2 linked regions of the Crateriforma conspicua genome follow. The protein of the gene in region 1 interacts with the protein of each later gene in a pairwise test. Links are inferred from orthologs where the notes say so. Each region holds a gene or a part of one and is shown on either strand. Other genes may lie near its edges. The genes, in order: typA and Mal65_RS03685.

Region 1 (9,347 bases):
TGGACCGCCCGATGATCCATTTTGTGTTGGACGCATTGTCGGCGGCCGGCATCGAACGAAAGATCGTCGTCGTTGGCTATCAAGCGGACTTGGTCCGCCAGGAGCTTAGCGGTCGCAAAGACCCGATCGAGTTCGTGGAACAAACCGAACAGCTGGGGACCGGTCACGCGGTGCAAATGTGTCGCGACGCATTGATGACGCAAGCCGGCCCGACCATCGTGGTGGCGGGCGATTCGCCGCTGATTCAATCCGACAGTTTGAAAACCCTGCTGGATCACTTCGCCAAAACGCAACCGTCGTTGCTGATGGGTACGTTGAAGAAAGACGATCCCACCGGGCTGGGTCGCATCGTTCGTGATGAAGACGGCAACTTTATCGGCATCGTCGAACACAAAGACGCCACGCCGGAACAGTTGGCGATCACCGAAGTGAACATGAGCACGTACCTGTTCCAAACCCCCGACTTGCTGTCGTCGCTGAAACAGATCAGCAACGACAACGCACAGGGTGAATACTACCTGACGGATTGTCCGGCACTGTTGCGGAAATCAGGCAAGGCCGTGGACGCTTTGCCCGTGCTGAAGCCGTGCGAAGCTCTTTCGATCAACAATCCACAGGAGCTGCAGATCGTCGACGAAACGATGCGATCAATGGGTTATGCGTGAACTGAAAATCTTTAGCGGTCGGGCGAACCCGACGCTGACTGAAAAACTGTGCCGGCACCTGCATCTGGAGCCCGCCAAGATCTCGTTGGGACAATTCCCCGACGGAGAGAATTTTTGCAAGCTAGATGAAGACGTGCGCGGACGCGACGTTTTCTTGATACAGCCGACATGTCCACCGGTCAACGATCATTTGATCGAACTTTTGACCATGATCGATTGCTGCCGCCGCGCCAGTGCCGAACGGATCACCGCGGTCATCCCGTACTTCGGTTACGCGCGGCAGGACCGCAAGGACGAAGGCCGGGTGCCGATCACGGCCAAGCTGATCGCCAACTTGATCACCCGCGCCGGTGCCGATCGCGTGTTGGCGATGGACTTGCACGCGGCCCAAATCCAGGGCTTTTTTGACGTCCCGGTGGATCACTTGTATGCGGCCCCCGTGCTGAACGATCACTTCCTTAGCCGCGGGCTGGACGAAGACGAAATCGTCGTGGTCAGCCCGGACGAAGGCAGCATTAAACGTGCCGTCGGCCACGCCAAACGATTGGGCGGCCCGCTGGGAATCATCGACAAACGTCGCAGCAGCGCATTGGAAGTCCGCCAGTCGACCATCATCGGTGGTCCCGTCGAAGGACGCATCGCACTGATGTTTGACGACATGATCAGCACCGCCGGTTCCATCTGCGGCGCGGCACGCTTGGTGCACGACGCGGGCGCCAAAGAAATTCACATCGCATGCACCCACGGCGTCCTGTGCGGTCCGGCGATTCATCGCCTGCGCGAAGCCCCGATCGATTCGGTCGTCGTCACCGACACGATTCCGATTCCTGCGGAAAAACAATTGCCCGGTATGGTCCAGCTGTCTGTGGCCCCGCTGCTTGCCGAAGCCATCAAACGGATCCACCACGACCAATCAATCAGTGAACTGTTCCGCGAACGCTGATTGACCAACTTGCGCCACGTGACCATTTCTCCGACAACGGTTCTTCCAAGAGATATCCAACGATGCAACGACGACGACTCGGCCGCAGCGGTATCGTCGTGTCCGACATCTGCATGGGCACAATGACGTTCGGTTCCCAGTGCGATGAATCGACTAGCCACGAAATTTGTGACGTCGCACACGATGCGGGAATCGATTTCTTTGATGCAGCGGAAATCTATCCCGTTCCACCGAAGCGGGAAACGGTCGGCAAGACCGAAGAAATCTTTGGCAATTGGTTGAAGCGACAAACACGCGAAGCGGTGATCGTTGCCACCAAAGTCACCGGTCCGGCGCACGGCTGGTTCGCCGCGCCGGTCCGTAACGAACACTGTGCGATCGACCGGCATCAGATCATCCGTGCCTGCGAAGCTTCGCTGCGTCGTTTGCAAACCGATTACATCGATCTGTATCAGATCCACTGGCCCGACCACGGCATGCCGTATCACGAAGTGTTGTCGGCGTTGACGGAATTGCGGCAAAGCGGCAAGGTCCGAGTCATCGGCTGCAGCAACGAAACCAGCTGGGGAGTGATGAAAAGCCTGTGGGAAGCCGACACCTATGGACTGGATCGCTACCAAACCGTTCAGAACAACTTCAGCCTGATCAATCGCCGTTGCGAAAGCGAACTGGCACAAGTGCTTCGTAAAGAGGGCCTTTCGCTGTTGCCTTATTCGCCTTTGGGCGGCGGCGTGCTAACGGGCAAGTACAACGATGGGCCCCCGCCCGGCGGACGGTTCACCGAATACCTGACCAACGGCGGTGACCGGCAGAAGCGGATGGCTCAGCGATTCGTCAATGATCGATCACTGGAAACCACCAGACGCCTGGGCCAAATCGCCGAAGACTTGGGCGTCAGTGTCACCGCGTTGGCGCTGGCCTGGAGCAAGCAACACGACTTCGTCGCCAGCACGATCGTCGGCGCCACCTCCGTCGCACAGCTGAAAGAATCACTGGAGGCGGACGACCTGATTTTGGACGCCGAAACGTTGGAGCGGATCGATCAGATCGATTTCGAAATCCCCAACCCGATGACCGAAGACGGGCTGCGACGACTGTAACGGCAAGCCGTCCTCACCACATCGCCCGTCGGTTCGGTGGGCGATGACGGAGTGTCCGCTGGTGACGATTGGACGGATTGCGCGGAGACAGAACTTGGCAAATTCGCCGCGTTCCTGTCATTTTCCCGACGCCAATTGGTTTTGCGAACTAGCTTGGCGTCCATGCGCTACATGATCCCCGTGGTCGCATGGATGCTATTGACCGCACCGGCCATCGCAACGGATTGGCTGACGCTTCCGAGCACCTACACGCATGACCCCGTCAGCGGTCAGCGGGTCACCCAGTACGCGCCCACGGCAATGCCATCGGTGGAAATCGACCCGACGTATCGCAGCAGCGGTTATCGCCACTATCGCAGCACATTGGCTTATGGCCAGTCGGCCGACAACTATCACAACGTCGATACCTGGGGAGATCCCGTTCGACCTTACGGCGAATGGCGTTTTCCCTATCGGCCTTACAGCACGCCGTACGCCAATTGGGGTGCACCGTTCGCCGGCCTGAATCTGGGCTACGGCTATCCCGCCCCCTATCCGCCGGGTGCCGGAAACGGTGGCGGCCCTGTAGGTCCCGGCTGGCAACGTCCGGGCAATGGCCAGCGCCCGGGCAACGGTCAGCGTCCGGGCAACGGACTGGGCCGCCCCGGCAAACCGCCCGTCTTTGATCGCCCGGGCAATCCCTATCCGGCGGGTGGAAACAGCCCGTATCCGGTCGCGCCCTATTACGACGGTTATTATCCGCAATACCGGAACCAAACCGACAATTCTCGCGGGCGCTAGGCGCAAACTATCGACGGGCACCACGCAGTTGATCGGTTCCCAGCAAGATGCGACGCAGCGGGCTGCCCTGCAACTGTCCGGTCGCGGCTTGATGGCGATAGCGAATCGTATTGCCGTAAACGTGCAACGGTCGTCCCGGACGTTTTTCGATCGGCATCGCCTTGACGGTTTGGCGGTACTGTCCGGTCGGCACAATGACGCGGTCCCAACCGGTCGGTGAAGTGGCCAATGCCGACGAACCGACGGCCGAGACAAATGCGAAAGCAAGTAAAGCGATTGCGAAGCGTTTCATCGTCCAAGAATCATGCGGGTCAAACAAACAGGTTGCTAACGACAGTCTAGTATTCTTCTGTGGCAAACGCGGCCTCGTCGATACCTGATTTTTCGAACAGTTCGGGCATTCCCCGACGATGCACGGCCGCGACGGCGATCACTCTCCGCTGCATCCGCATGTTACGGGCAAAACCGATGAACAAAACCCCAGGGTGGGCGTGCGATCATTCCCGACAAGCTTCGCCGCCTAGCGAGGCTTAGACAGCGGCCGCGGTTTTCCCGGCACGCTTGATGCGCCGGCGATCCGCTTCGCCCAGCACAGCCTTGCGAAGCCGAATGTTTTCCGGCGTGACTTCCACCAGTTCATCGTCTTCGATGTATTCCAGCGCGGCTTCCAACGACATGTCGCGCGGCGGCTTCAAAATCACATTTTCGTCGCTGCCGCTGGCCCGCATGTTGGTCAATTTTTTCTCACGGCACGGGTTCACCGTCATGTCGTTGTCGCGAGCGTTTTCGCCGACGATCATGCCCTCATAGACTTCCGTCCCCGGGGCGACGAACAATTCGGATCGGTCCTGCAAACCGAACAAAGCAAACGGCATCGCTTTGCCACTGACCATGGAGATCAACACACCGTTTCCGCGACGCGGTACTTCGCCCTCGACCACTTGGTAACTGTCAAACCGGTGGTGAATGATCGCCGTCCCGCGGGTGGCGTTCAGCAACTTGGTTCGCAAGCCGATCAGACCACGCGAGGGGATTTTGAAGCTCAGCAAACTGAAATCGCCGCGCTGTTGCATCACGTCCAAGGTTCCGCGACGCAAACCCACCAGTTCCATCACCGGCCCCATCGTTTCGGTGGGCACCTCCACCCGCAAATCTTCGTAGGGCTCGTGCTTGATTCCGTCGATCTCTTTGTAGACCACCTGCGGCTTTCCGACGCTCAGTTCGTAACCTTCGCGTCGCATCGTTTCGATCAAAACGGCCAAGTGCAACACGCCCCGGCCCGCCACGGCGTAGCTATCGCTGCCTTCGACCTGACGGACCCGCAGCGCGACGTTTCGCTCCAGTTCTTTTTCCAGCCGTGCTTTCAGCTGACGCGTCGTCACGAACTTGCCTTCGCGACCCAAAAACGGCGACGTGTTGACACTGAAAATCATCTCAAGTGTCGGTTCGTCGACGCTAAGCCGCGGTAGCGCGGTGCCGCCTTCGGCATTCGCGATGGTGTCGCCGATTTCGACGTTCTCCAAACCTTCGATCGCGATCACGTCTCCAGCCGACGCTTGTTCGGCGGGGGTGCGCCCAAGCTTGTCGAACACGAACAGTCCGCCAACCTTCGCCACGCGCTTCTGATCCTTTTGGTACAGCATCACGTTTTGACCGCTGCGAATGGCGCCGGCGGTGATCCGACCGATCGCGATTCGGCCGACGTAGTCGCTCCAGTCCAATGTGGTGACCAGCATTTGCAGCGGAGCTTCCGTTTCCACCTCAGGTCCGGGGACCGCGTCCACCAGCAAGTCCAACAGCGGTTGCATGTTGGGAGACGTCGTCTCGGGGTCGGTCGTGGCGAATCCCTCTTTCGCACTAGCAAAAACGTAGGCCGCGTTGTCCAACTGGTCTTCGCCGCCAAGCTCGGCCAACAATTCCAGCGCTTCGTCCAGCGCCTCGTGCGGGCGGCCGTCCGGACGGTCGACCTTGTTGACCACCACAATGGGCCGCACGCCCGCTTGCAACGCTTTTTCCAGCACAAAGCGGGTTTGCGGCATGGGGCCTTCGGCGGCGTCGACCAAAACCAACGCTCCGTCGGCCATCTGGACGACGCGTTCGACTTCGCCGCCGAAATCCGCGTGGCCCGGCGTGTCGATCAAGTTGATTTTGACGTCGCGATAGGGAATCGCGATGTTCTTGGACAAAATGGTGATCCCACGCTCCCTTTCCAAATCATTGGAATCCAGGATGCGTTCGCCTTTCAGTTCCGCATCGCGAAACTGGCCGCTTTGACGCAACAGGCAATCGACCAGCGTGGTCTTTCCGTGATCAACGTGGGCGATGATGACGACGTTTCGGATGTCGTTGCGACGCAAGGGCGGATGCCTTTGATGGAAAGGGTGTATTGAGTTCGTATTCGTCGGCCGGGCAAACAATCGCCGGGGCCCGCGTGCGACGTTTCTTTCGGTCGCCACGTCAAAGCAGTGACTTCCAAAGAAGACGCCGGCATCGGGCATCCCGTGACGATGCACCTAAGGGATGCCGCGTGACGATGGGTTCGCTCGATTTGGGGGCGGCCGCCGTCGGAACGCCAACGCGACCTGACAGAAAAACGGCACCGCAAACCGATGCAAAAAAAATTTCTGCAGCAGCGTAAACGCGCAGGGAAAAAACGCTAGGCGTATTGATTCAAAGGTGGGACCCGATCGCGGAGCATCCGCAGGCGGTTACCGGAAGACGAACGTCCCGTGCAGCGGGTGTTAGCGGCGCGCCAGTTACCGTTGACAGGTCTCGTTGCATTGCATGCAGCGGCGGCAAAGTTTTCCAGTTGCAACGGTCACCGATGACCGCTGTGGGATGCCCACGGGAAAACCGTCCACAGCAGCGTCCAATGCCGTTGTCACTTTTGCTTGCCTGTGCGATATTCTGCCACAGTGACGCCCGCAAGAACCGCGGGCGTTGACTTGGACCTACTTTGTGATTTTTTTCACAAAGTCTCTGCGGCGTGTTTTGCCACGACCAGGCGGTCTTCGACACGGGCCGGCGTTCGTGTGAAGCATTCTTTCTAGGCTGAAACAGTCGATGGTAACGATCAAAAAGGGTTTGGACCTTCCCATCACGGGATGCCCGGAACAGCACATCGAAGTCGCTTCGCCGGTTTCGTCGGTTGCCCTGTTGGGTGACGACTATGTCGGTATGAAGCCCACGATGCTGGTGGCCGAAGGCGACACTGTTCGCGCGGGCCAACCGGTGTTCGAAGACAAGAAGACCCCAGGTGTGATTTTCACCGCTCCGGCTTCGGGTCGCGTGACCGGTGTGGTCCGCGGTGCGAAACGGAAATTCGAAGCGTTGACGATCCAGGTCGAAGGCGACGAACGCGTCGAATTCGACCAGGCCAAGGGCGGCACGCCGTCGGGCATGGGCCGTCAGGGGCTGACCGACGTGTTGGTCCAGTCCGGATTGTGGACCGCCTTCCGCGGACGCCCCTACGGCAAAGTTCCCGCCCCGGGCACCACCCCGCATTCGATCTTCGTGACCGCGATCGACACCAACCCGCTGGCGGCCGATCCCGCGGTGGTGCTGGCCGACCGCAAGGACCAGTTTTCACTGGGCTTGGAAGCGATCGCCGAGCTGACCGATGGGAAGGTGTTCGTGTGCAAATCACCGAACTCCGAGATCCCCGGGTCATCCAACACCAAAATCGAAATTGAATCGTTCGGCGGCCCCCACCCGGCGGGGCTGGTCGGCACACACATTCATCACTTGGATCCGGTGGGACCGACGAAAACGGTTTGGCACATCGGATACCAAGACGTCGCGGCGATCGGATCGCTGTTGATCAATGGCACGTTGGATCCGCGACGCGTGATCGCGTTGGCCGGACCGGTCGTCAAGCAGCCGCGATTGTTGGAAACCCGTTTGGGCGCCAACGTCAGCGAATTGATCGACGGCGAATGCGAAGACGTCAAAGTCCGGCCGATTTCCGGTTCGGTGCTTTGCGGACGCACCGCGTTGGATCCACACCAGTACCTGGGCCGCTATCACAACCAAGTCTCCGTCTTGGCCGAAGGCGATGACCGAGAGTTTCTTGGCTGGCAAAAACCCGGTTTTGATAAGTACAGCGTGACACGCGTTTTTGCATCCGCGATGACGCCGGGCAAGAAATTCCCCTTCACGACGTCCACCGGCGGCAGCGTGCGGGCGATGGTGCCACTGGGAACCTACGAAAAGGTCGTCCCGCTGGACATCCTGCCGACGCAATTGCTGCGTGCCCTGATCGTCCGCGACACCGACCAAGCGCAACAGTTGGGCGCGTTGGAGTTGGACGAAGAAGACTTGGCGTTGTGCACGTTCGTGTGTCCCGGCAAATACGAGTACGGTTCCCTGTTGCGTGAAAACTTGACCACGATCGAACGGGAAGGTTGATCAAGGAAAACCCAGAAACATGAAAGCACTGCGCGACGCTCTGGATTCGGTTCACCCTTACTTTGAAAAGGGTGCGATTCTGGAGAAGGCCTACCCGGTCTACGAGGCCCTCGACACATTTCTTTACACACCCGGCGAAACCACGCACGGCTTGACCCACGTTCGCGACGGCATCGACCTGAAGCGGATGATGAGCATGGTCGTCTTTGCGTTGGTCCCGGTGACCCTGTTCGGCATGTGGAATGTCGGTTACCAGGCCACCGAAGCGGTTGAAAAGATGACCGCCGCGGGGATCGACATCGATTACGATTGGCACCACCAACTGTTCCAGGCGATCGGCTTCGGCTATGACGCATCGGATCACGTGGCCAATTTCGTGCTCGGTGCGATTTTCTTTTTGCCGATGTACATCGTGACGATGTTTGTCGGTGGCCACATCGAATTGGTGTTCAGCGTTCTGCGTGGACACGAAATCAACGAAGGCTTCTTGGTCACCGGACTGTTGTTCCCGCTGACACTGCCCGCATCCATTCCGCTTTGGCAGGTCGCACTGGGGATCGCGTTCGGCGTGATCGTGGCCAAGGAGGTCTTCGGCGGAACGGGTCGAAACTTCTTGAACGTCGCCCTGACCAGCCGTGCGTTCCTGTACTTCGCCTACGCCGGCCAAATCAGTGGTGACAAAGTCTGGACGGCCGTCGATGGCTACAGCGGCGCGACCGCCCTGGGCCAAATGGCGATCGCCGAACAAGACGCGGTCGGTTCACTGGCAAGCGTCGACTATGTCTGGGGTGCCCAGGAACCGATCACTTGGATGAGTGCTTTCATCGGCACCATTCAGGGATGCGTCGGCGAAACCAGCGCCCTGTTGTGTTTGGTCGGTGCCGGCATCTTGATCGCTTGTGGCGTCGGATCTTGGAAAATCATGACCGGCGTGATCGGCGGTGTCGTCGCCACGTCGCTGTTGTTGAATGTGGTGGGCAGCGAAACGAACCCGATGTTCGAAGTCCCGTTCTATTGGCACCTGGTCATCGGCGGCTTGGCGTTCGGTTTGGTCTACATGGCCACCGACCCGGTCAGCGCATCGATGACCGAAACCGGTAAATGGTTTTACGGCGGACTGATCGGATTCATGACCGTCCTGATTCGGGTCATCAATCCGGCTTTCCCCGAAGGCATCATGCTGGCCATCTTGTTCGGCAATGTGTTTGCTCCGCTAATCGACTACTTCGTCGTCCAGTGGAACGTCTCTCGCAGAAAGGCTCGTTATGCAACGGCGTGATTCGATCGGCAACACCATCCTGGTTGCCCTGGTTCTTTGCGTGGTCTGTTCGCTAGCGGTGAGCGCCGCGGCGGTCGTCCTGCGTCCGATCCAGGCAAAGAACAAGCAACTGGATCAACAACGAAACATTCTGGACGCCACTGGTCTGGCGATGGGTGAATACGGAAAGCCCG
Region 2 (9,407 bases), 3.8 Mb from region 1 along the record:
TGCCGGACCGATCGTGGGGCCGATTCGATTATGCATTCGAAAGCATGGCGACCACGAGGACGAGTCCCAGCAACGGAACGACCACAACGGCCCCGGCCAGGATCAGATTCCCGAATCCTCGCCAAGCGGATCGGAAACCCTGGACTTCGGCGATCGTGTTGCAAAGCAGGACGAATGCCCAGACGCCCAACACCAGTTCGACCAACGCAAACGCCAAGAACGGGATCAACAGCATCGGTTGTGCCTCGAGCCCCGGTGTCTCCTGAGTGAACAAGTCCGAACCGAACAATACGATCTGGGGTATCCACAAAGGCAACGCGGCGATCGACGGAACCGATGCCCAGGCAATGGCCGTTTTGATGTGTTCGCGACTGGCGACGCCTCCGATCCAACTGCCGGAAAAGCGGACCAAATGCGAACCGATCCACAGGCTGAATAACCCCGCCAAGGGGCCGATCAGAATCGCGATTCCAAGGATCGCGGCCAGGGGAAGATCGTCGCCCGCGTTTCGCGTCGACGCCCGATCCAGCGTTTCGCCGACCCCCGCCAGACAAGCCAAAAGCACGACGTGAAGCTTTGGATTGATCGAAACAATCTGACGAACGGTCCGGCGCGGCGATGTCCAAATGGTACGGAAAGGGCGCAGGTCGTCGTCCGTACCAACAAAGCTCACGTTCTCGCCGGACTCTACGCTCAGTGGACTTGGGGTGGCATAGGGATTGGACGCTGGGTCGTCGCTGCGCATCTTGCAAAATTTCCTGTCTGCGGTGGTTGGGACAAACTGCCGGTTCCACGGGACCTGTGTGCATCAAGACTGTCATGCACAGCGTATCGGATCGTCACCGACAAGTCGCGCCGCCAATTGATGCCACTTGGGATCGATTGGGGGAACACGAACAACACAATGCCGTGAGAGCCACCAACAGCGCCGAAGCCGATCAACGATGCAAACGATTCACCGAGCCGATTTCTGTTTCAGTCGTCTTTCCAAGGCTGGCCGGAATCAGGCTTAGCGGACGATGCGCCAGCAGCGATGGATCCGCCGATTCCGATAGTCTTCGGGAACGGTCTGGCGACTGATTTCGATCACGGACTGAACATCCAAAGCATCCTGATCAAATTTGAAACGCCGGAAGTTGGTGGAAAAATAGATCACGCCTCCCGGGCGAACCAGCGGGATCACAGTTTCCAGCAAGGGCAGGGCGTCACGCTGGACATCCCAAACGTTTTCGGTCCGCTTGCTATTGGAAAACGTCGGCGGATCCACCACGACAAGGTCATAACACTGACCGGCAGAATGATTCGCTAAGAACTCCGCCACGTCGGATGTGATCACCCGATGGTTGTCGGATTCGAAACCGTTCAATCGCAGGTTTTCAGTTGCCCAGTCGGTGTAAGTGTTCGACAAATCAACGCTGGTCGTCGACTTGGCTCCACCCGCCGCCGCGTAGACAGAAAACGAACCGGTGTAAGCAAACAGATTCAGGAACCGGGTGCCATCGGCCTGCTGCCGCACCATGTGCCGGGTGACGCGGTGATCCAAAAACAATCCGGTGTCGACATAGTCCGATAAGTTGACCAGGAATTTTAGCCCGTCTTCTTGGACCACAATGCGTCGTCCCTGCACCGCCTGTTTTTCATGTTGGGTGTTCCCACGTTGGCGACGCCGCGACTTCAAAAACGCGTTCTCCGGTGCAACGTCCAGTGTTTTTGCCGCGGTTTCGACCATCAAATCCAGCCAGTTGGCATGCTGTGCGGGATCACGATCGTGCGGACGTTCATACTCGGTGATGTGCAGACAATCTTCGTACCGATCGACAACCAGCGGAATCTCTGGAACGTCTTTTTCGTACAAGCGATAACAAGTGATCCCGCGTTTGGTGGGCCAGCGCCGCAAATGCCGTGCTCGCTTGGCCAAACGACTGGCGAACAGGTCAGCTTGATGGTGGGCCTTTTCAGGCAATTGCCCGAATGCTGCGCCGCCGGACGCGTGCACCAGGGTTTGTGATTCAGATGCATGAATTTCGGGTGTTTTTCGCGTGGGCTTGTTTGATTCGTTCGTTGTCCCGTCCACGTTACCAGCGGACGTCGTGGATGTCGGATCCGAAGTCGGTGGCAAAGCATCGGCGCTGGCCTGGCGGACTTCGACCACCGGTTTGGGGCCGTGGAATTGGAACAACGTGCAGGCGACGTTGCCGTTGTACAACTTGCGTCGACGGTCGGCCTTTCGCCCCAACAATCGCTCCAGCCCCGGGTACGCGGTCAGTACGAAATGCGACCACGTCGGCAACCGCCGAAAGACATCGGGAAACGCTTCGAACAACGCATCCAATTCTCGGGTCACGCGGGCCGATCGGTCGGCGGATGATCGGTGATCGGACTTCGTCGGTCGCGGCATCTGGCCCCCTCGCGAATCCGGGTATCGTGATTCGGAACCCGCCGACGGGTTTCCCTCCGGCGGATGGGTGATCAGACATCCGAATCGACGGCGACTGGTGAATTCGGAAAACGCTTTGGCTTCGAAATGGATGTCCGCTTCGACGCCTGCCCGAACGGCGTTGTCGCGGGCGGCGCGCAGAACTTTTGGATTGATGTCGGTTGCTAGCAGAGTGGGTGACACTGATGGCGTTTGCAGGGTGACCGCGTCGCGACGCAGGTCGCCCCGCAAGTCGTTGGGAATCGCCGGCCAGTCGTCCAGCGCAAACGAACGCATCAAACCCGGTGCAATGCTTCGTGCGATCCAAGTGGCTTCGATCGGAATCGTCCCGGTGCCACAGAACGGATCGCAAAACGGGCGTCCCGATTCCCAGTGGCTAAGCAACACGGTGGCGGCGGCCAATGTTTCTTTCAGCGGTCCACGCGATGGGTCACGCCGGTATCCACGTCGATGCAAACTGGCCCCGGAGGTGTCGATGGTCAGCGTTGCAATGTCTTTGATCAGGCTGACATTGACTTCGTAAGTGGCCGCGGTTTCGACCAGATCGTTGGCTTGGTGGTCACGACGCAGGGCGTCGACGATGGCGCGTTTGACGGTGCGTTGACAGGCCGGAACGCTGGAAAGTTCCGATCGCACCGATCGACCGGTGACGGGAAAACGTCCGTCGACGGGAATCCATTCGCCCCAATTCAGTCCCCGGGTCTTTTCGAACAGCGTGTCAAAATCGGGCGCCGTGAACCGGGCGACGCACAACAGGACGCGATCGGCACAGCGCAGCCAAAGGTTCGCACGAACGACCGTTTCCCAATCACCCTCGAAGATGACTTGGCCATCACCGTCGACTTCCGCTTCAATGCCAAGCGAGTGCAATTCGCGTCGGACGACCGCTTCGAGTCCGAACGAACATGCGGCAATCAAACGCAGGGGTGGGCGATCCAAGGGCTCTCTCGTCAAAATCTCATTGTGTGTCGGCATCAGACACTACAATCGTAGACTTCCCCGTCCGCTTTCCCCACCCGATGACAAAACAACGATGCCCGTTCCCCGCCTGATGTCATGGCCCCGCGTCGCGTTGGCGGCCTTTCTAGTGTGCCTTTCCATCGCTCCGACCACCATTTCGGCCGCCGATGCGGACGATGCCAAGTTGAAGCTGTTGATCATTGACGGCCAGAACAATCACACCGCGTGGCCCAAAACGACGGCCATGATGCGAGACTTCTACGAAGCGTCGGGACGATTCACGGTGGACGTCAACCGCAGCAAGTTCACCTGGAAAGGTGGCAAGTTGTTGGAAGAGTATCCGCTGGACGACGGAAATGAATATCAGGACCTGCCGGAACCGAAGCCCGACCCAGATTTCAAACCGGATTTTGCCGCGTACGACGTCGTGGTCAGTAATTTCGGATGGAAAGCGGCGCCCTGGCCCGAGGAAACCCAGCAGGCCTTGGAAAAGTTCGTTGCCAACGGCGGCGGTTTGGTCATCGTTCATGCGGCCGACAACAGTTTCGGCAATTGGTTGGAATTCAATCGCATGATCGGCTTGGGCGGCTGGGACGGACGCAATGAAAAGTCCGGCCCGTACGTCTATGTCAACGAACAAGGCGACGTCGTTCGAGACATGACACCCGGTGGCGGCGGATCGCACGGCCCCCAGCATGAATATCAAATCGTGGTCCGCGATGCCGACCACCCGATCACGCGAGGCATGCCGCGGGCGTGGTTGCACGTGCAAGACGAGCTATACCAAAAGCTGCGTGGACCGGCCGAAAACATGCACATCTTGGCGACGGCCTACGCGGATCCCAAATACCGTGGAACGGGGCGTCACGAACCGATGATCATGACGATCCACTACGGCGACGGCCGCGTCTTTCACACGCCAATGGGCCATGACGATAAATCTTTCGCTTGCACGGGCTTCATCACCACGATGCTGCGTGGCACTGAATGGGCCGCGACCGGTGACGTGACCCTGACCGATATCCCCGAGGATTTCCCCGGGCCCTACGAATCTCGCAAACGCTGATTCGCCGGCGGTTCGTCTAGAACCGCGATGAACAACGCCCCTGCCGCGCTACGGCGTGGCGGGCGATTCGGGCGATGGTGAATCGGTTGTCTGCGAAGCTTTCAAGGCAGATTCGAATTCATCCAACTGACGCTTCAGTGGCGGAAAGTGCGGCTGGGCGGACACGGCCCGGCGTTGCCACTGCACCGCAGCATCCAGTTCGCCCACGGCAAAATGGCAACGGGCCAGGGTGTCCATCAGCGTCGCCCGCTGGCCCATCAATTCGATGGATCGCTGGCTGCAACGCAATGCCTTGTCAAAATCACCGGTCGTGTTGCTGACCAACCACGCATAGTCATTCAGTGCCTGGGCCAGCAAATCATCGTTCTTTCGCAACATGAATCGGCCTTGGCCGCCACGATCGGCGTCGGCGATTTTGCGTTCATGACCCAGCGTTTCGCGAGCCAGCAACTGACGCACACTGCGTCGGTATTCGTCGTCACCGTCCAAGTGGTACATCGCGATCAACGCGTCGATACGTTGCCGATAACCTTCTTGAAAAGCAACTTCGAACGCGGCACGTGCGGCTTGTGAATCGCCACGCTCTTTCGCCAACAACCCGCGGTGGTAGGCGGCCAAAGCACGCATATCGACCAATGAAATGTCGCGGACGTCCATCCGTTGTTTCAATTCACCATCGATGGCAAGCCGCTGAATCAGCGGCTCCAAGACGTCGATCACCTGTGCGTGCTGGAACAAATCCGAGTGCATTTCGCCCAGCAGTTTCCGAGCCATCGCGCCTTCGATCGCCTCGATTTCAAAGCGGTCGATCACGAAACGGAACTCCCTCTCGGCCCAGCGAAAAAAACCTCGATCCCGCAAGTCCGTGGCAACCTTAATGTGCCTGGCGGCGCGAGTCTTGACCTCCTGAGCCCCCAGCTCACCCCGCTCCGATTCATCCGTTGGTATCGGATTGGTATCCAGCGCCGCCGCCGCGAATTTTTCGGCCAGCGAATCATTCCCCAGCTTGGTGTGCGCTTCGGCTACGCCATAAAGCAACACTGGATCTTTGTCGAACAGACTGGGATGCATCCGGTGCAATTCGAACACCAATGAATCCAAATCATGTTCGAGCGCCCAGGTACAAGCATCGGTCAGTTCGTTAGGCACCGGAGACACCAGGTCCAAGTTCGCCGTCGCCAATCGCAAAGCATCTTCGACATGCCCCTGCTGGGCGGCGCCGGCGGACAAGACACGCACAAAACGCAGCAACAGATCCGAATCCAATTGATGGTCGGCGTGTCGATCGAGCTGGCGGCGATGTACCGCCAATAAATCCATCCATCGCTGCCGTGCGAATTGATTGTCGGCTAAGTCCGACGCATGAAGCCGCAACCATTGGCTGGCGACTCGGTCGGACTGCCCGATCGTGTCCAAGATGGTCTTGGCACGTTTGCGCTGGGTCGTCTGATTCATTGGCGTCGGCTGTTCCATCAACGCGATGGCGGCAAACAGACTGAGCCGCGGATCGGTTTCAAAGCGGGCCAGGCGGGCCAGGGCTGCGGTCGCCATTTCATCCGGCAGGTCCGCCAAGCGTTCGATACGCGACTGTCGGTCGTTGATCGCCAAACTGCCATAACCGGTCAACGTCTTGCGCACCGCTTCCGGATCCAAGGGGCCCGACCAACGTATGGACCGGCTGGCGATCAGACGTCGAACCGACATGGCGATCTGGTTGTCCGGATGATCGCTGGCTTGTTGAAGCTGATCGAGTGCTTCCAAACCATATCGCTGAAGCGCCGCTTTGGCTCTCTCGCGACTGACGTAATTGGGGTGCCCCAACTTTTCAATCAATTGGGCGATCGTCTGACGGACCGGCGCGTCGCGGTCGGCCATTTGTGCACCGGAGAAGTCGCCGGACCCGTTGCCGCCGGTCTGCGCCAAACACGGCACGGCGTTCATTGATACCCATCCGATCAACAGCGACGCGGAAAAGGCCCGACACCGACAAACACATCGATCCAAACGCGATCGCATGCGGTGGCGGTCAACAGACGGATCGTCACATCGGCGGATCGAGGGATCGCTGGAATGAGCGTACAAAAACGGCTTCATAAAATTGTTCAACGTTGTCGGATTCCGACGGACGATCGTTCGCCAGCCCTGTCAATCTTCGGTTGTCGACAGCGACGGGTCAAACGTGGATAGATCGAACACGGCCAGCCGTTCTTCGTCCTTCAAAACCAAACGGTTCCCCCGGATCGCGGGCGTGCAGTAACTGGGGTCGGTCATCAGCGGCTGATCCGTGAATGCCAGCACGTCCACACCGTCGCGACGAACTGCCAGGCTGGCCAAATGCCCGCGTTCACCGATGGCAAGAATGATGTCGTCGCCGACACGCACCGGTTGGCCACGCCGCAGGATCGATTTGTATTCCCACACCAGTGCGCCATCGGCGGGGGCAATCATCCGCAGCGAAGCGCCGCCCTGACCGGCCGCAGTGAACCCAATGACGTGGTCCTTCCAAGTCACCAAGCGGTTGAATTGGCTGTCCAAAACCCGCCGGTCTTTCCAAACTCGCTCGTGGCCCCGATCGGGCAGTATCCGCACGGCCAGCGCACCGGGGCCCGGACCGGTGACCGCCAAAACGATGTCGTCAATCACGACCGGTGAAACGGCGTTGTAGGACAGCGGCGCGCGTCCAAAGTGCTGGATTTCCCAATCCACCGAACCATCGGTCGGATCCAGCGACAACAAGCCTTCGGCCGTGATCACCAGCAAATGATCGTTGCCATGCACGCGGGTCATGACGGGAATCGTGTACGCGGCGGCATGATCGGTGGCCGTCCAAATGGTTTCACCGGTGGCGCGATTCAACGCAATGATTCCCGCGTCGGTATCCACGCCGCCCAACGACAGAAACACACGATCTTGGGTCACCAACGGACTGGCGCCGGCGGGAAAGATCCCCGGGGTCACCTGGTACTCTTGATACAAATCACGGTGCCAAATCCGACGACCGTCGCGCCAATCGATCGCCGACAACTGGCCTTGGCCGTGATGCACGAACACCGCATCGCCGGCAACGACGGGTGTGCTGTAGGGCCCGTCGCTGTATTCGTAATCACATACCGCGGAGGTCGGTATCTGGTCTTCCCAAATCAGATCACCGGATTCCAAGTCGAAACAGACGGTCCGTTCGCTGTCATCGACACGGTGGTTGGCGATCACCCGGTCGCCGACGATCACCGGCGATCCATACCCGGTCCCCATCGGCTGCTGCCACAACAGCGGCGGGCCTTCCGGCGGCCATGTCAGATCGACGCCTTCATCGGCCAAGCGGTTCCGCGCCGCCGACGCCGCGGCCGGATCAACGGGCGACGCCTGGGTCGGTTCCTGTGCCGCGAAACCTTCAAAAGTACCCTCCGGTTCGCTCGACGAGTGACACCCCGGCAAAAACAACAGGCAGCAACCGACAAGCGATATCCGCCGCATGCATCTGGCAAAACGATCGACCGCGAACCCAGACATACACGCACAGCCGCGAAAGGATTTGAATTTCAAACGGAACGAGCAACGGCGCCGATTCGACCGAAGTCGCGAACGGCCCGGGCACCGATTCTAAACATCGGCCAAGCCGACGAAACCACGCCCGCATGGCGATTTCTCTGGCGACAAACGCCATGGCACCCCACGGCCGATGATCTGCCGCGCCCGCCCTCGCCAATGGTTGGCCGAAGATGCCCACCGCCTTACAGTGAGACAACGGTCGCTGATCGACCACTTCCTGGCTTCTGTTCGCACAAACGACGAATCTGCACTGGTGATTCCTTCCTTTCCCGAGTCTGGGCGTATCGCGGCGATTGATTATGGGACCGTTCGAATCGGCGTCGCCATTTGTGACCCGGATCGCATCCTGGCCAGCCCCTTCGAAGTCGTCACGACATCCGCGCTGGTCAAAGATCCCGACTACTTCGCACGCATGGCAAAGGAAAATCGCGTCACCGCGCTGATCGTCGGGTTGCCGGTGCACTGCGACGGTGGGGAAAGCCAGAAGAGCGCCGAAGCACGCGAATTTGCCAAATCGCTGAGGGACCAAACCGGTCTGCCCGTACGCATGTTCGATGAACGGTTCACGACCGTTGCGGCGCAGCAGCGAATGCGGCCTGGAAAATACACACGCAAACGCACCAAAGAACGTGTCGACGCGATCGCCGCACTGGTGCTGTTGGAATCATTCCTAGAAGCTTGCCGTTATCACAACGGGATCGCCGGACATGATGTGGACGTCGGCCCCGATGATGAAACCGGTCCAACAAAGGAACAATTGAATCTGGAGTGACCGGTGTATCTGGAGTGACCGGGAACGTCAGCCGGGCCCCGGTTCGATGTAGCCCGTCCGTCGCTGTGGCGATTCCGCAATGCGTGCAGACGGCATTTGCGTGAACAGGAATGCGGGTCGGTTCCATCCGCCCAAATCACATTGTGCATTCCTAATCTTTTCAATTCCTAATCTTCGATGGCCCAAGTTATCGGTGGCCAATGATACCAATGCCCCTCGGATGGAACGTCGCTGTTGTCGATCGGCCGGGGATTTGTCGGCGGGGTGTCGGTCATAGCAAGTGCGGAATTGCAACCGCCCACTTTGACGTCCACCCGCCGTGATGGATCACTGTTCGCTGGGCTCGGTCAGCATGTCCATCAGACGTTCGAAACGACGATCCGCCTCCATCCGACGCTCGACTCGCTCATCGACGCTCCATCCCGATCGGATCTCTGCGACACGGCGAAAAACTTCTGCATCTGATAAAGTCGTCTCGTTTTGCGACACTTGAGGCTTCGCGGGCTTCAGGTCGACAACGGGGTTGATTTCGCAAAGGGTGCTTTCGATGGTCAACATGGTTCATCCTCCGATGATTGCCGGTCAAAAAGACTCGGCCAGGTTTCGTGTTTAGGTCAACTTGT

What was found.
Region 2: the proteins of typA (region 1) and Mal65_RS03685 interact in binary tests that used the Escherichia coli proteins (3 or more experiments, as listed by UniProt). The link is inferred for Crateriforma conspicua from one-to-one orthologs.

Annotation. Positions count from the first base shown.
Region 1 is NZ_CP036319.1:4,867,431-4,876,777, forward strand. The notes cover bases 3,433-6,357. They hold typA (translational GTPase TypA), read right to left. Parts: upstream 5,846-6,357; coding sequence 4,019-5,845; downstream 3,433-4,018. Other genes in these bases: Mal65_RS17720 (hypothetical protein), read left to right, coding at 3,433-3,488; Mal65_RS17725 (hypothetical protein), read right to left, coding at 3,496-3,780. Outside these bases: Mal65_RS17705 (sugar phosphate nucleotidyltransferase), read left to right, coding at 1-665; Mal65_RS17710 (ribose-phosphate diphosphokinase), read left to right, coding at 658-1,608; Mal65_RS17715 (aldo/keto reductase), read left to right, coding at 1,671-2,708; more of Mal65_RS17720, read left to right, coding at 2,871-3,432; Mal65_RS17735 (Na(+)-translocating NADH-quinone reductase subunit A), read left to right, coding at 6,552-7,895; Mal65_RS17740 (NADH:ubiquinone reductase (Na(+)-transporting) subunit B), read left to right, coding at 7,915-9,174; Mal65_RS17745 (Na(+)-translocating NADH-quinone reductase subunit C), read left to right, coding at 9,161-9,347. UniProt on the Escherichia coli protein: A 50S ribosomal subunit assembly protein with GTPase and nucleotide-independent chaperone activity, required for 50S subunit assembly at low temperatures, may also play a role in translation.
Region 2 is NZ_CP036319.1:1,015,628-1,025,034, reverse strand. Bases 694-3,678 are described here. They hold Mal65_RS03685 (class I SAM-dependent methyltransferase), read right to left. Parts: upstream 3,377-3,678; coding sequence 1,010-3,376; downstream 694-1,009. Other genes in these bases: Mal65_RS03680 (ThuA domain-containing protein), read left to right, coding at 3,471-3,678; Mal65_RS03690 (Yip1 family protein), read right to left, coding at 694-745. Also shown: more of Mal65_RS03690, read right to left, coding at 29-693; more of Mal65_RS03680, read left to right, coding at 3,679-4,463; Mal65_RS03675 (tetratricopeptide repeat protein), read right to left, coding at 4,512-6,404; Mal65_RS03670 (BamB-related PQQ repeat family beta-propellar protein), read right to left, coding at 6,609-7,937; Holliday junction resolvase RuvX, read left to right, coding at 8,263-8,784; Mal65_RS03660 (hypothetical protein), read right to left, coding at 9,112-9,342. UniProt on the Escherichia coli protein: Specifically methylates the guanine in position 2445 (m2G2445) and the guanine in position 2069 (m7G2069) of 23S rRNA. Methylation occurs before assembly of 23S rRNA into 50S subunits.